Regions from separate parts of the Microbacterium longlingense genome, predicted to be linked through region 1. Evidence: riboswitches for the same ligand, from Rfam matches in the RefSeq annotation. Region 1 holds a riboswitch; the other holds the start of a gene.
The links. A riboswitch is a leader RNA that binds a small molecule or an ion and turns the genes downstream of it on or off. The one in region 1 is predicted to bind glycine.
Positions count from the first base shown of each region.

Region 2: another riboswitch for glycine. It lies ahead of glyA (serine hydroxymethyltransferase); the one in region 1 lies ahead of gcvT (glycine cleavage system aminomethyltransferase GcvT).

Region 1 covers NZ_JBYRJA020000006.1:69,025-76,142, forward strand. The annotation lists gene AC3RXY_RS10095 (NUDIX hydrolase) at 1-522, opposite strand, end outside; gene AC3RXY_RS10100 (hypothetical protein) at 730-1,428, shown strand; gene AC3RXY_RS10105 (PASTA domain-containing protein) at 1,636-2,424, shown strand; glycine riboswitch at 2,651-2,745, shown strand; glycine riboswitch at 2,746-2,845, shown strand; gene gcvT (glycine cleavage system aminomethyltransferase GcvT) at 2,898-3,998, shown strand; gene gcvH (glycine cleavage system protein GcvH) at 3,995-4,372, shown strand; gene gcvP (aminomethyl-transferring glycine dehydrogenase) at 4,454-7,118, shown strand, end outside.
Region 2 covers NZ_JBYRJA020000007.1:128,759-135,876, forward strand. The annotation lists gene AC3RXY_RS11685 (TetR/AcrR family transcriptional regulator) at 1-206, opposite strand, end outside; gene AC3RXY_RS11690 (amidohydrolase) at 321-1,784, opposite strand; gene AC3RXY_RS11695 (hypothetical protein) at 1,813-2,547, opposite strand; gene AC3RXY_RS11700 (DUF5058 family protein) at 2,576-3,337, opposite strand; glycine riboswitch at 3,481-3,568, opposite strand; glycine riboswitch at 4,266-4,355, shown strand; glycine riboswitch at 4,356-4,449, shown strand; gene glyA (serine hydroxymethyltransferase) at 4,493-5,827, shown strand; gene AC3RXY_RS11710 (L-serine ammonia-lyase) at 5,824-7,118, shown strand, end outside.

The DNA.
Region 1 (7,118 bases):
GGTGAACTCCTCGGGGAGGAAGCCGTGCGCGATGCGGCTGTAGCCGACTTTGTTGCGCAGCCGCCACAGCGCATATTCGACGATCTGGTTGTGGTCGAAGGCGAGGGCGGGGAGGTCGTCGGCGTCGAACCAGTGCACGTTCTCGGGGGCGAGACCGGTGGCACGGTAGGCGGCGCTCTGGGCGTCGACCTCGTCGGCGCGCAGGAGCGCCCAGTACACGATCGACACGACGCGGGTGGGGGAGCGATCGACGGCACCGAACGCATACAGCTGTTCGAGATAGCTGGGGGCGAGGCCGGTCGTCTCGGCGAGCGTGCGGGAGGCGGCGTCCTCCAGGCTCTCGGCGGTGGCGAGCCATCCGCCGGGCAGCGCCCACTGGTCGCGGTGCGGGTCGCGGGTGCGGCGCACCAGAGGAAGGCACAGGCGGGCGCGCCCGTCGCTGTCGCGACGCAGGGTGATGATCACGGTCGATACGGCGACGCGGATGGCATCGCGGTGTTCGGCCCCACTTCGTGTCGTCATGACCCTAACCTCCTGCGGCGATCTTAGTGTCAGCATGACTCGAAGTGCAAGCCGCCCTCCGCTCGTGCAGACTGCTCGGGGTTCGGCCTTGCCGAACTCAGGCAGAACCGCGCCGTCGGCGGCGCGGCGGGCCGGAGCAGCCGCGCGGCGCCGTTTCTGCCTGACTTCGGAAAGGACCGCGGCGCGGCGAGTACGCTATGGCTGCGCGTGCGTACCGGGCTCGCCGCGCCGGGGGGAAAGATGCCGGGAAGAATCGTCGACTATTTCAGCGGTGTGGTGGGAAGCGTGCGGCTGGCGCTGCTCGTCGCCGCGCTGACGTTCCTGCTCCAGTGGGCCTTCTCCGTGCTGCGCCGCCGCGGTCCGGACAGGACGGCCCGCAAATCCGGCCGGGATGGCGCGGTCCGCTGGGTCCGTGCGGTGGCCACAGCAGTGGTCGCGGGGGCGGTCCTGCTTCTGGTTCTCGTGCTCTGGCCCGGCGGCACCGGGAGCCCGGAGCCCTCCGGAAAGCAGGGCGGACCATCGGTTGCCGCGACATCCCGCGGCGAGCTGCGGCTGGACCCGGAGCCGCAGATCGAGACGCTCCTGGTCGGCGGGGCGCCGGCTGCCCGGCCCAGCTATCGGATCGCTGCGGAGGGATGCCCCGGCGACGCCATCGGGGTCGATGTGGTGCTGCCGGACGCTCCGCCCGCCGTCGAGCTCTGGTTCGGCCTGGATGATCACGCCGGTGCCGGCCGTGCGGTCCTCGTGGAAAGCGGAGGCTCGCAGCGCACCGTGGAGGGGATCACCCCGGTGCGTGTCGTCGTCGAGATGGCGGACGGATCGGGAGCTTTCACGCTGCGCGCGCTGCCTGCAGCCGGGGCGGACTGCGACTCGCCGGCCATCGCGGTCACCGTCAGGAAGACATAGCGGACGAGAAACACGAGCCATCACACAGAGGTCGTCGTCGACAGGGAGACGGCGACCGCATCGGGGGGAACCATGAAAAGCACCTCGCGCTCCGCAATCGCAGCCGTCCTGGTTGCCACGGCGCTCTTGGCGGGCTGCGCTCCGCCGGGACCGCCGCCGGCGGATGCTCCCGGCGGAGCGGCGGGGAGCGACGCCGAGCGGGCGCTGATGCCCTCCGTCGTCGGCGTCACCGAGGAAGAGGCGCGGGCGATGATCCTCGGCGCGGCTCCGAACGCGGCGATCTCGCTCCAGCAGCGGCGCGACGCGGGAGTCGCCGGCGTCGTGCTCGCGCAGGACCCTGCCGCCGGGTCGGCGGTCGGCGAGCTCGTGGTGTTGACGATCTCGACGGGGAGCATCGAGGTGCCGGATGTCGTCGGACAGCCGGTCAGTGCGGCCAAGAAGGCCCTGCGTGAGGCCGGGTTCGAGGTGGCGGAGCGTGAAGTCGCCGAGCAGGGCGCCGCGGACGGGACGGTCGTGGCGCAGCGCCCGGAGCCGGGGGCGCTCAATGAGGCGGTGGTGACGCTCGACGTGGCCCGTCGGGATGCGGCGACGTATCTCGCCGACATGGATCCCGTCGAGCGCGGTGACCAGACCCGCGTCCGGGTGGAACCTGCTGAGGTCGACGGTCGGCAGTACACCCAGGCGATCGTCATCGAACCGACCTGGAGCGCCGGGCCGGTCTCGGTGTCGTACAACCTCGGGCGCGGGTATGCGCAGTTCGACGCGGTCGCCGGCGTGTCCGATCTCGCCTCGAGCGACGCGCGAGCGGCGATCGACATCCGGGCCGAGGACGGCCGGTCGTTGTTCTCGGCGTCCGACCTCGCGCTGGGGCAGCCGGTGACCATCGACGCGCTCAACGTCGACGGCGTGCTCCGCCTCACGATCGACGTCACGCTCACCGGTTCCGACGCGGTCTTCGTTCTCGGTGACCCGCGGCTCTCGAACCCGCGCGGTTGAGCCGGGATCCGGCGCCGTGCCGAACTCCGGCAGAATCGTGCGCGCAAATCCCGCGGACCCGCCGTTGCGGCGGTGCGCGGCTGGGCTGGCGGGATCTGCCTGAGTGGGGGAGTGTGCCCCCCCCCCCGGAGCGGGCCCACTCGGCCGGTCCGCGCACCGCCCGATCAGGCGTATCGGGCCGGACCCGTGGCGCGGTACCCTAGGGGAACAAGTGAAGACAGGCCGCATGGTGTGTGCGGGAGAGCCCCGGTGAAACAGGCCGGGCACCGAAGGAGCAAGCCTCCCCGCCAATCTCTCAGGTACGCGTACCGCTCGCACCCGGCCGCTCTGAAAAACGACGTCGTCTCCGGCGTCGTGCCGACGGTGAAAGCCGGGCCCCGCGCCCGTGCGAAGCTCTCAGGCCCATGACAGAGGGGGAGTTCTCCGGCATCCGGTCATCCGGTCGGATGCCGATATCCGACGAGGGAGAGCTCATGACCCAACCCCGCTATACGCCCCTGAGGGAGCGCCACGAGGCGCTCGGGGCATCCTTCACCGATTTCGGGGGCTGGCAGATGCCGGTGCGCTACACCTCCGATCTCGCCGAGCACCATGCGGTGCGCGAGAGCGCCGGCCTGTTCGACATCTCGCATATGGCCGAGTTCACGGTCGAGGGAGCCGACGCTGCCGCCTACCTCGACAACGCCCTGGCCGGGCGGCTGTCCGCGATGTCCGTGGGCAAGGCGAAGTACTCGCTGCTGCTCGCCGAGCCCCGCGGCATCATCGACGACGTCATCGTCTACCGGCTCGCCGACGAGCGCTTCCTCATCATCTCCAACGCCGGCAACCGCGCCGCGGTCGCCGAGGCACTGCACGAGCGCGCCGCCGATTTCGCCGTCGAGGTCGTCGACGTCAGCGACGACTACGCGCTCCTGGCCGTGCAGGGCCCCGCGGCCGAGCAGATCGTCGCCGAGACCGCGGGCATCTCCGCGGTCTCGGTGCCGTGGTCCGAGCAGAAGTACTACGCCTGGGCCGACGGCCTGTTCTCGGGAGAGCCGCTGCTGATCGCGCGCACCGGGTACACCGGCGAGGACGGATTCGAGCTGCTGGTGCCCGCTGCGCAGGCGCCGGCGCTGTGGGATGCCGTCGTCGCGGCCGGTGCCGCGCACGGTCTCGTGCCGTGCGGGCTGGCTGCTCGCGACACGCTGCGCCTCGAGGCGGGGATGCCCCTGTACGGCCATGAGCTCTCCCTCGACATCGTGCCGGCGCAGGCCGGTCTCGGGCGCGTGGTGGTGGCCGCCAAGGAGCGTTTCGTCGGCAAGGACGGCATCGAGCCCGCCGAGGGCGCGCGCGTGCTCGTCGGTCTCACCGCCGAGGGACGTCGCGCCGGCCGCGCGGGCTACGCGGTCACCGACGCCGACGGCGCTGTCGTCGGCGAGATCACCAGTGGTGCGCTCAGCCCCACCCTCGGCCACCCGATCGCGATGGCCTTCATCGACCCGCAGGCGGCCGACGCCGACCTGTTCCTCGACGTGCGCGGCACCAAGATCCCCGCGACCGTCACCGACCTGCCTTTCTACCGGAGGACGAAATGACCGATCTGAACACGCTCCGTTACAGCGAAGAGCACGAGTGGGTCGCCCTCGAGGGCGATGTGGCGACCATCGGCGTCACCGACTACGCCGCTGAGCAGCTGGGCGACGTCGTCTTCGTCGAGCTGCCGGCGGTGGGTACCGCGATCGCGGCGAACACCGTCGTCGGAGAGATCGAGTCGACCAAGTCGGTCGCCGAGCTCTACGCGCCGGTATCCGGCGAGGTCGTCGAGATCAACGACGATGTCGTCGCCGATCCGTCGCTGGTCAACTCGGCATCGTTCGACGGCGGCTGGCTCCTGAAGGTCCGCGTCGCAGCGGGCGCTCTGGACGGTCTCCTCAGCCGCGACGCGTACGTCGCCCACACCGAGGGCTGATCGGCGGTGGCCGAGGACAACACCCGAGGCGATCTGTTCGCCGACCGCCATATCGGCGTGGATGCGGCTGCCGAGCGCACGATGCTCGACGCGCTCGGCTACGAGACGCTCGATGCGCTCGTGCAGGCGGCCGTTCCCGCGTCGATCCATGCCGCCGCCGTTGCCGACAGTGCGATCCCCGCCGCGGCGACGGAGGCGGAGGCGCTCGCGGAGCTGCGCGGCCTCGCCGCGCAGAACACGGTGCGCCGCGCGATGATCGGTCTGGGCTATTACGACACCCTGACCCCGTCGGTGATCAGCCGCAACGTGCTCGAGAACCCCTCGTGGTACACCGCGTACACGCCGTATCAGCCGGAGATCTCGCAGGGGCGCCTGGAGGCGCTCATCAACTTCCAGACGATGGTGACCGACCTCACCGGCCTCGCCACCGCGAACGCGTCCATGCTCGACGAGGCCACCGCCGTGGTCGAGGCGATGCTGGTCGCGCGGCGCGCGGTCCGCGGCGGCGGCGACGTCTTCGCGGTCGACGCAGACGCCCTGCCCCAGACCAAGGCCCTGCTGGCTTCCCGGGCCGAGGTGCTCGGGATCGAGGTCGTCGAGGTCGACTTCGCCGGGGGCGGCGTGCTCCCCGACGGGATCTTCGGAGCGGTCATCCAGTATCCGGGTGCCTCCGGCCGGGTGTGGGACCCGTCCGGCGTGATCGACGCGGTGCACGTCGCCGGTGGTCAGGCCGTGGTCGCCGCCGACCTGCTCTCGCTCGCGCTGCTGGCCTCGCCCGGCTCGCTCGGCGCGGACATCGCGGTGGGCACGACGCAGCGATTCGGCGTGCCGCTCGGCTTCGGCGGCCCGCATGCGGGCTATATGGCGGTGCGCGCCGGGCTCGAGCGCCAGCTTCCCGGCCGTCTCGTCGGCGTCTCCCAGGATGCTGCGGGCTACCCCGGTTACCGGCTGGCCCTGCAGACGAGGGAGCAGCACATCCGGCGGGAGAAGGCCACATCGAACATCTGCACGGCGCAGGTGCTCCTGGCCGTCATGGCATCGATGTACGCGGTGTACCACGGCCCGGACGGCATTCGCCGGATCGCGACCGAGACCGCGCAGAAGGCTGAGGCGCTCGCCGCCGTGCTCCGCGGCGCCGGCCGGGAACTGGTGACAGACGCGTTCTTCGACACGGTGCAGGTCACCGGCGTCGATGCCGCTGCCGTGGTGGCGCGGGCGAAGGACGCCGGCTACCTGCTGCGTCTGGTGGACGAGGGCACGGTGGGCGTCTCCGCCGACGAGACCACGACCGCCGCCGACCTCGCCGCGGTCGCCGCGGCCTTCGGGGTGGAGGTGGCGGGGGAGTCGTTCGGCTCCGGCATCGCGTTCCGCGACGTCGCGCCGATCGCGGCGGTCCCCGCTGCGCTGCATCGCACGGACGCGTACCTCACCCACCCGGTGTTCAGCAGCCATCGCTCCGAGACCGCGATGATGCGCTACCTCAAGCGTCTCGCCGACCGCGACTATGCGCTCGATCGTGGCATGATCCCGCTGGGCTCGTGCACGATGAAGCTCAACGCGGCGACCGAGATGGCGGCGATCACCTGGCCGGAGTTCTCTCGGATCCACCCGTTCGCGCCGGCCGAGGACGTGCAGGGCTACCTCACGCTCATCGATCAGCTCGAGTCGTGGCTCGCCGAGGTCACCGGCTACGACGCCGTCTCGCTGCAGCCCAACGCGGGCTCGCAGGGCGAGCTCGCCGGACTGCTGGCCATCCGCGGCTATCACCGTGCGAACGGGCAGGCCGAGCGTGACGTGTGTCTGATCCCGTCGTCTGCGCACGGCACGAACGCCGCGTCTGCGGTCCTCGCGGGTATGCGCGTGGTCGTCGTGGCGTGCGATGACGGGGGCAACGTCGATCTCGACGACCTGCGCGCGAAGGTGTCCGAGCATGCCGACGATCTTGCGGCGCTGATGATCACCTACCCCTCGACCCACGGCGTGTACGAGCAGGACGTGCTCGACATCACCCGGGCAGTGCATGACGCCGGTGGTCAGGTCTATGTCGACGGTGCCAACTTCAACGCGCTGATCGGCTACGCGCGACTGGGCGAGCTGGGCGGCGACGTCTCGCACCTCAACCTCCACAAGACGTTCGCGATCCCGCATGGCGGCGGCGGCCCCGGCATCGGGCCGGTGGCGGCGAAGGCGCACCTGGCGCCCTTCCTGCCCGGCCACGCGCAGGCGCAGCGGGCCGAGCACGCCGGCGGGTTCGTCTTCGCGGGCGGTCCGGTCTCGGCGGCGCCCTACGGGTCGGCCGGGGTGCTGGCCATCTCCTGGGCGTACATGCGGATGATGGGCACGGCCGGTCTCAGCCGGGCGACGGCCTCCGCGGTGCTCTCGGCGAACTACGTCGCTCGACGCCTGGGGGAGCACTACCCGGTGCTCTACACGGGCGAGGGCGGCCTCGTCGCCCACGAGTGCATCCTCGATGTGCGGCCGCTCAAGGAGGCCACCGGCATCTCGGTCGACGACGTCGCCAAGCGTCTCATCGACTACGGATTCCACTCCCCGACGATGTCGTTCCCGGTGGCGGGGACGCTCATGGTCGAGCCGACCGAGTCGGAGAACCTCGCCGAGATCGAGCGCTTCATCGAGGCCATGATCCAGATCAAGGCGGAGGCCGATGCCGTCGCGGCCGGCCGCTGGCCGGCCGATGACAACCCGCTGGTGGGCGCACCGCATACGGCGGCCGCTGTCATCCGCG
Region 2 (7,118 bases), on a different contig from region 1:
GCGTAGAAGGAGGACCGGGTGACCCCGGCACGCCGCACCACCGCCGTCACCGTCACCCGCCCCCGGGGGCTCTCGTCGACGAGCGCCCGGTAGGCCTCCACGAGGAGGCGCCGCGTGCGCAGCACACGCGGGTCGTCGTTGCCCACTCGCCGCGCGCGCAGCTCGTCCTGCTTCTGAGCGTCGGCATCCGGGGAGTTCGCGTACACGACGCCGATCTTAGATCGGCATCATGCCAAACCGGGCCCGTGTCGTCGTCCGGATTCTCTCGGCCGCACGCAGCGGGTCCGGCCGAGAGGATCAGCGTCGGGAATCCGGGCCGGTCACGCGGGTGCGTAGCCGGGGCGCAGCGGCGGAGGAACCACGCCGGCGGGAATCGGGCAATCGTACGGGGTCTCGGCGATCACCGACGCGAACTCGGCTCGGGCGGCGGCGAGGAGCTCGGAGTCGGTGAACAGGTCTGTCGCCGTCGCCGCCATCGCGGTGGCCGCGTGGACCATGCCCTTGTGCGCGGCGGGGCTCTTACCCTGGGCGACGAACTGCCACGTGTGCGGCGGGGTCCCGACGGCGTGCGTGCCACCGATGATCTGCACGGTGGGCACCACCCAGCTGACGTCGCCCACGTCGGTGGACCCGGTCATCTGATGCCGGCGCTCCGGGTCGTTCAGCGGGCTCACCCCGTCGAAGAGCGCGGGTGCATCGTCCCCCACCCCCAGCTTGCGACGAGCAGCATCGACGGACTCCTGCGGAAGTGCCGCCTGCAGTGCACGCGCATGCACCTGATCCGCGTCATCGAAGGGAACGCCGCCGAGCTCCCGGACGTTCTGGTAGAGGGCGATCTCAAGAACGCGGTTGGGCAGCAGCTCGGCGCACGCCCCGTCGAAGACGACCTCCAGCTGGGTATCAGTCATGAGCGCCGCCCCCTCGGCGATACGCGTGACCCGGTCGAACAGCGTGCGCATCGTGGCCACGCGGGCAGAACGAACGATGTAGTAGAGCTCCGCGGTGGGCTGGACGACGTTCGCCGACGGACCTCCGGCGTCGGTGAAGGCGTAGTGGATGCGGTCGGTGTCCTCCATGTGCTCGCGGAGGAAGTTGACCCCGATGTTCATCAGCTCCGCAGCATCGAGCGCGCTGCGCCCATGCTGCGGGGCCGCACCGGCGTGCGAGGGGACGCCGCGGAAGCGGAAGTATGCCTGCGTGTAAGCGAGGCTCAGCCACTGCTCGGTCGACATGGCATCCATCGGATGCCATGTGATGGCGGCGTCGACATCCGCGAAGGCATCACCGATCACCATGAACGTCTTGCCGGCGGCACCTTCCTCGGCCGGGCAGCCGTAGTACCGCACGGTCCCCGCAACGCCGGTCGACTCGAGGTGGCGGGCCACGGCAACCGCGGCCAGCAGCGAACCAGCACCCAGCAGATTGTGGCCGCAGCCATGACCGGCGCTGGACGTGCTGCCAGGGTCTGGTGCTGGCGCGGCCGCCCCGGCCGCCTGACTGAGCCCGGCAAGCGCGTCGTACTCGCCGAGGAAGGCGATCACCGGACCGCCGGAGCCCCACTCGGCGGAGAACGCGGTGGGCACTCCGCCCACGTGCTCCGTGATGCGCGCGCCGAACTCCCGCGCGGCGGCGATCTGGCGCGCGACGGAACGGTGTTCCTCCCACCGCAGCTCCGGGTCATCCCAGATCTCGTCACTGAGACGAGTGAATCGCGGACTGAGCTCATCGACGAGCGGGGCCAGCTGCGCGACCGAACTCGCGTCTTCGACAGATGTCGTTGTCATCGTCCCTGCCTTTCTTTCCGTGCCGGCCTCATGCGGCCGGCTGGGGGTTGTCTTTCTCGGTTGTCGTCTTCGCGCCGCCGGGGAGGAAGAGCGCCAGCAAGATGGTCAGGATGACCGCGATCGCGATGCCGAACGGCGCGAGCACCGGGATGAGCGGGGTCAGGAGGAGGGTGACGGTGAGCGCCACGCCAACAGCGATGAGCAGGGTGCGCGGTTGCGGGTTGCTCGCCACCAGCTGCACGATCACAGCGCCCATGATCGCCGGGAGCACGAAGGTCTGGACGCTGGTGGTGATCTCCGGCGGGATCAGCGCGAGCAGGAGGCTGCCGAGGACTCCCACGAAGATCGCCAGGGAGAGCAGATGGGTCAGCGCCGCGCCGCAGATGGCGAGAGCCGCCGCGAGCTCACCGCGTTTCGTGCCCGGCCGGGCGTCGATGCTCGACTGCGCAACGATCGCCGCGGGGAGCAGCTTGTTCGAGATGTTGCCGATCATGAAGGCCTGGTACATGCTCGCCGGGCCCAGGATGGGAAAGTACGACAGCGGCTCGACGAACCAGATCACCCCGAAAGCCGCGGCGATCGCCAGCACGCCCGTCACGATCCATGACGGCGGAACGCCGAGCTGGAATGCGACGATTCCCGGCCCGGCGATCACGACGATCATGGCGCCGATCATCGTGATCCTCCCCCACCGCGAGGTCGTCTTGTCGAAAGCGGACCAGGCCGCTGTTGCGTCTTGCTCAGGAGCTGTGTGCGTGGTCATGAGTGTCCTCGTCTGAGTGGGGTCGCGGTCAGGCGATGCCTGCGCCGCTGACGACTATGCCGACGACGATGCCGACGATGAGCGCAAAACCGAGGCCCCACTCGCGGAGCCAGCTCTGGCCGGTCTTCTTCGCAACCCAGAGACAGATCAGCATCGTGAGAGCGCTCGCGGTCACCACCGTCGCGGCAGCGATGCCCCTCGTCAGCTGCTGGATCCCGAAGGTGGCGAACGCTCCGATGAGCGCCGCTGCGGGGATCACGGCCATCGCGGTGGCCGCTCGTCCGGTGGTCTTCGTGGCAAGCTTGCCTGTCCCCCTCTTGAGGAGAGGAGTGGCGATAAGAGTGACGATCATCCATCCGCTGCCCGCGATGCCGAGGCACAGCAGGACGGTGGCGAACACGGCCTGCGTGTAGCCCTCACCGCCGAGGGCGACACCGCGGGTATCGGCGACGATGCCGGCGCCGGCGACTTCGAACGCCGCCGATCCGATGAGACCGATGCGGGTGAGCGCGCCGGGTGTTCCGAACACGCTCAGCAGGGTGACCGCGACGAGGACGACCGCCAGCGACGGTCCGATCGAGACGACCGCACCTGCGCGGAACGAACGGCGTACGTCGTGAGGGCTCATGCCGACCGCAGGAGCGGCCTTGCGTACAGCCAGGTAGTAGATGACTGTCTGGGTGAGGATGAGGCCGAAGACGCCGACGACGGCTATCCACAGCACGGGGGAGTTGGCGACGGCGAGAATATCCGTCGAGTCCGAAACAATGGTGGCAGAAGGCAGATTCATGGGGACTCCAGAGGCGGAGATGGTCGCCACGCGGGAATGCGCAGCGAAGGTGCCTGCCCGCTCTGTCCTTGAGCCTGAGAGTGTCGCGCTTGTGACGCTTCTTCCCCTTCGGCGGGCCCCACGTCGGGCCGCTCTCCAGAGTTCCCCAGCCGCGGGTCCTGGTGCCTGAGAGATTGCGGGTACTTGCCCCTTCGGCGTCCGCTGCTGCGGAACTCTCCCCGACGGCTGTTCGACGACCGGTCGCCGCCGTGGAGCTCGGTGGCCGGTGCGAAGGGTGTTCGGTTGTGTTGCACACATTATGGACAGTGTCCGATTGCGTGTCTGTATCGATCCTGTAACAGCCGCGTTACCGATCGCCGCCCTGCGCCGGAATCTCTCAGACTCCGTGCCGAGACGAGCGGCCGCGCGTTCGACTCGGACGACGTCGTGCCCGTGCACCATCGGACGGCGACGTCACCAGGCGATACACAGAAACACTCCGCGGCCTCGAAGAGGCCTGAACGAGTGCATCGAGCCCACGGTGGCTCTCACCGTCGTCGCATGTCTCAGCCGGCGCATAAGCAATCGAAAGCTGCCGTTCTCGGCGCTCGCGCGGCCACAGCATCGATGTGCGGCGACGAGGCGTACCCGGCCATCGACCGCAAGGCGGCTGCGTTGTTCTCGCGACTCGCGCAGAACCGTCCGCTCTTCAGCGGAAACACGCGGTTGTCCCGCGCCCTGACGTTCGCCTTCCTGCACATCGGCGCGACGCGTCGCCGCCACGGACGACGAGGCCTGGGACCGTGTGCTCGCCGCTCCACGTCGCGGCGCCCCCTCCGCCCGGGGAGGGTCCACGCCGCTGCTCACCACCCGCCGGGGATTGCGGCGGCTCCCTTGACAGCGTCGGAGCTGCCTGCGTAGGCTCGCCGCGCAACCGAATACCGGGCCGCGCATCGTCTCGGGAGAACGCCGCATCGCCGGCTGCCGTAGGAGCAACCCCTCTCCGGAATCTCTCAGGCCCCCGTACCGAGACGATCAGGCCACTCTGAAAAGCGGTGCGTCGAGCACCCGCCGACGGGGCAAGCGCGAACCGCTCGCGTGAAATCTCTCAGGCCAATGACAGAGGGGGAGGAACTCACCCATATCCGCACGCCGTGCAGACCCAGGAGTTCCGCCATGTCACCCACCCCTGTTTCCACGATCGACTCTGTTTCCCCGATCGATCCCCTGACCGCGCCCCTCGCCCTCCTCGACCCGGCCGTCGCATCCGCGATCGACCGTGAGCTCGAACGTCAGCGCACCGGCCTGGAGATGATCGCGTCGGAGAACCACGCCCCCCTCGCGGTCATGCAGGCACAGGGCTCCGTCCTCACCAACAAGTACGCCGAGGGCTACCCCGGGCGCCGCTACTACGGCGGCTGCGAGTTCATCGACGAGGTCGAGACCCTGGCGATCGAGCGGGCAAAGGCCGTCTTCGGGTCGGCGTACGCGAACGTGCAACCGCACTCGGGCGCGCAGGCCAATGCGGCCGCCATGCATGCGCTCCTCACGGCGGGCGACACGATCCTCGGGCTGGACCTGGCGCACGGCGGGCACCTCACCCACGGGATGCGGCTCAACTTCAGCGGGCGTCTGTACCGCGTGGTGCCGTACCACCTGCGTGCAGACGACTTCCGTATCGACATCGACGAGGTGCGCGAGCTCGCCAGGGAGCACCGTCCCCAGCTCATCGTCGCCGGCTGGTCTGCGCACTCGCGCGTCATCGACGTGGCCGCGTTCCGCGAGATCGCCGACGAGGTGGGCGCGTTCCTGCTCGTCGACATGGCGCACTTCGCCGGACTCGTGGCGGCCGGGGTTCACCCCTCCCCCGTGCCGCACGCCCACGTGGTCACCACCACCACGCACAAGACCCTGGGTGGGCCGCGCGGCGGACTCATCCTGACCGACGATCCCGGCATCGCGAAGAAGATCAACTCCGCTGTCTTCCCGGGCCAGCAGGGCGGCCCCCTCGAGCACGTCATCGCGGCCAAGGCGGTTGCGCTCGGGGTCGCCGCGACAGACGACTTCCGCGAACGACAGGTCCGCACGGTCGACGGGGCCAGGGCGCTGGCCGCACGGCTCACCGAGCCCGACTGCGCAGCCGCCGGGATCTCGGTGGTCGGCGGGGGGACAGACGTGCACCTGGTGCTCGTCGATCTCCGCGCGTGCGTCCTCGACGGGCAGCAGGCCGAGGACAGGCTCGCCAGCGTCGGCATCACCGTCAACCGCAATGCGGTTCCGAACGACCCCCGGCCCCCGATGGTCACCAGTGGCCTGCGCATCGGCACGCCCGCCCTCGCGACGCGCGGATTCGGCGAAGCGGCCTTCCAGGAGGTCGCAGACGTCATCGCCCGCGCCCTCATCGCCGCGGACGGCGACGACCTCACCCCGCTGCGCGCCCGCGTCGACGCGCTTGCCGCGGCGCATCCGCTCTACCCCGGGCTCGCGCCGTTCTCGGCGACGAGCGCATGAACGTCGGTGTCTTCGACCTGTTCACCGTCGGCATCGGGCCGTCCAGTTCCCACACGGTGGGCCCGATGCGGGCTGCCGCCGACTTCATCGCACGCATCGACGCCCACGAGGCCGACACGATCGAGGTAGCCCTGTACGGCTCGCTCGCGGCGACCGGACGCGGACACGGCACGCTGACCGCGGTGCTGCTCGGCCTGGAGGGGTGGCGCCCCGAGACGGTGCTGCCCGCGCAGGTCGAGTCCCGCCGCGCGGCGTTCGAGAATCACGAGGGGCTGCTCCTGGGCGGAGTCCGCACGATCGCGTTCTCAGAGGACGACATTCGGCTCGATCCCTTCACCGAGCTGCCGGGGCACAGCAACGGCATGCGGTTGCGCGCCCTACGGGCGGACGGCACGGTTCTCGACGAGGCCGTCTACTACTCCACCGGCGGAGGATTCGTGACCCGCGAGGGCGACACCGCGCAGGCGGCCGCCACCGCAGCCCCGACCCCGTACCCGTTCGAGACAGCGGCCGAGCTGCTGGCGCACTGCGATCGCCTGGATGCTCCGATCTCGGAGGTCATGCTCCGCAACGAGACCGCAGCGCGCGACCCGGAGGACGTGCGTAGCGGCATCCTCCACCTCCGCGACGTCATGGTGGACTGCGTCGCACGCAGCGTCCGTCGTGACGGCGTGCTGCCCGGCGGCCTGCGCGTGCGCCGGCGCGCGCCGGAGTGGCACGCGCGACTCCTCGCACAGGACCCGGACGGCAGCGACCCGGCCCTCTGGCAGGAGTGGGTGAATCTGGTCGCGCTCGCCGTCAACGAGGAGAACGCCTCGGGGGGTCGCGTCGTCACGGCCCCGACGAACGGTGCTGCCGGCATCGTCCCCGCGGTGCTGCACTACGCCACGCGCTACACCCCGCAGGGCCAGCGGCTCGGCGCGGATGCGGTGACGGTTCCCTTCCTGCTCACCGCGGCGGCGGTCGGGGTGCTCTTCAAGGCGCGCGCGTCCATCTCCGGCGCAGAGGTCGGCTGTCAGGGCGAGGTCGGATCTGCCTCGTCCATGGCCGCGGCGGGGCTCGCCGAGGTGCTGGGCGGCACGCCCCGTCAGGTCGAGAACGCCGCCGAGATCGCGATGGAGCACAACCTCGGGCTCACGTGCGATCCCATCGGCGGCCTCGTTCAGATCCCCTGCATCGAGCGCAACGCGATCGCGGCGGCGAAGGCCGTGAACGCCGCAAAGATGGCGCTGTGGGGAGACGGCTCACACCGCGTCTCCCTGGACGATGTGATCGCGACGATGCGCGAGAC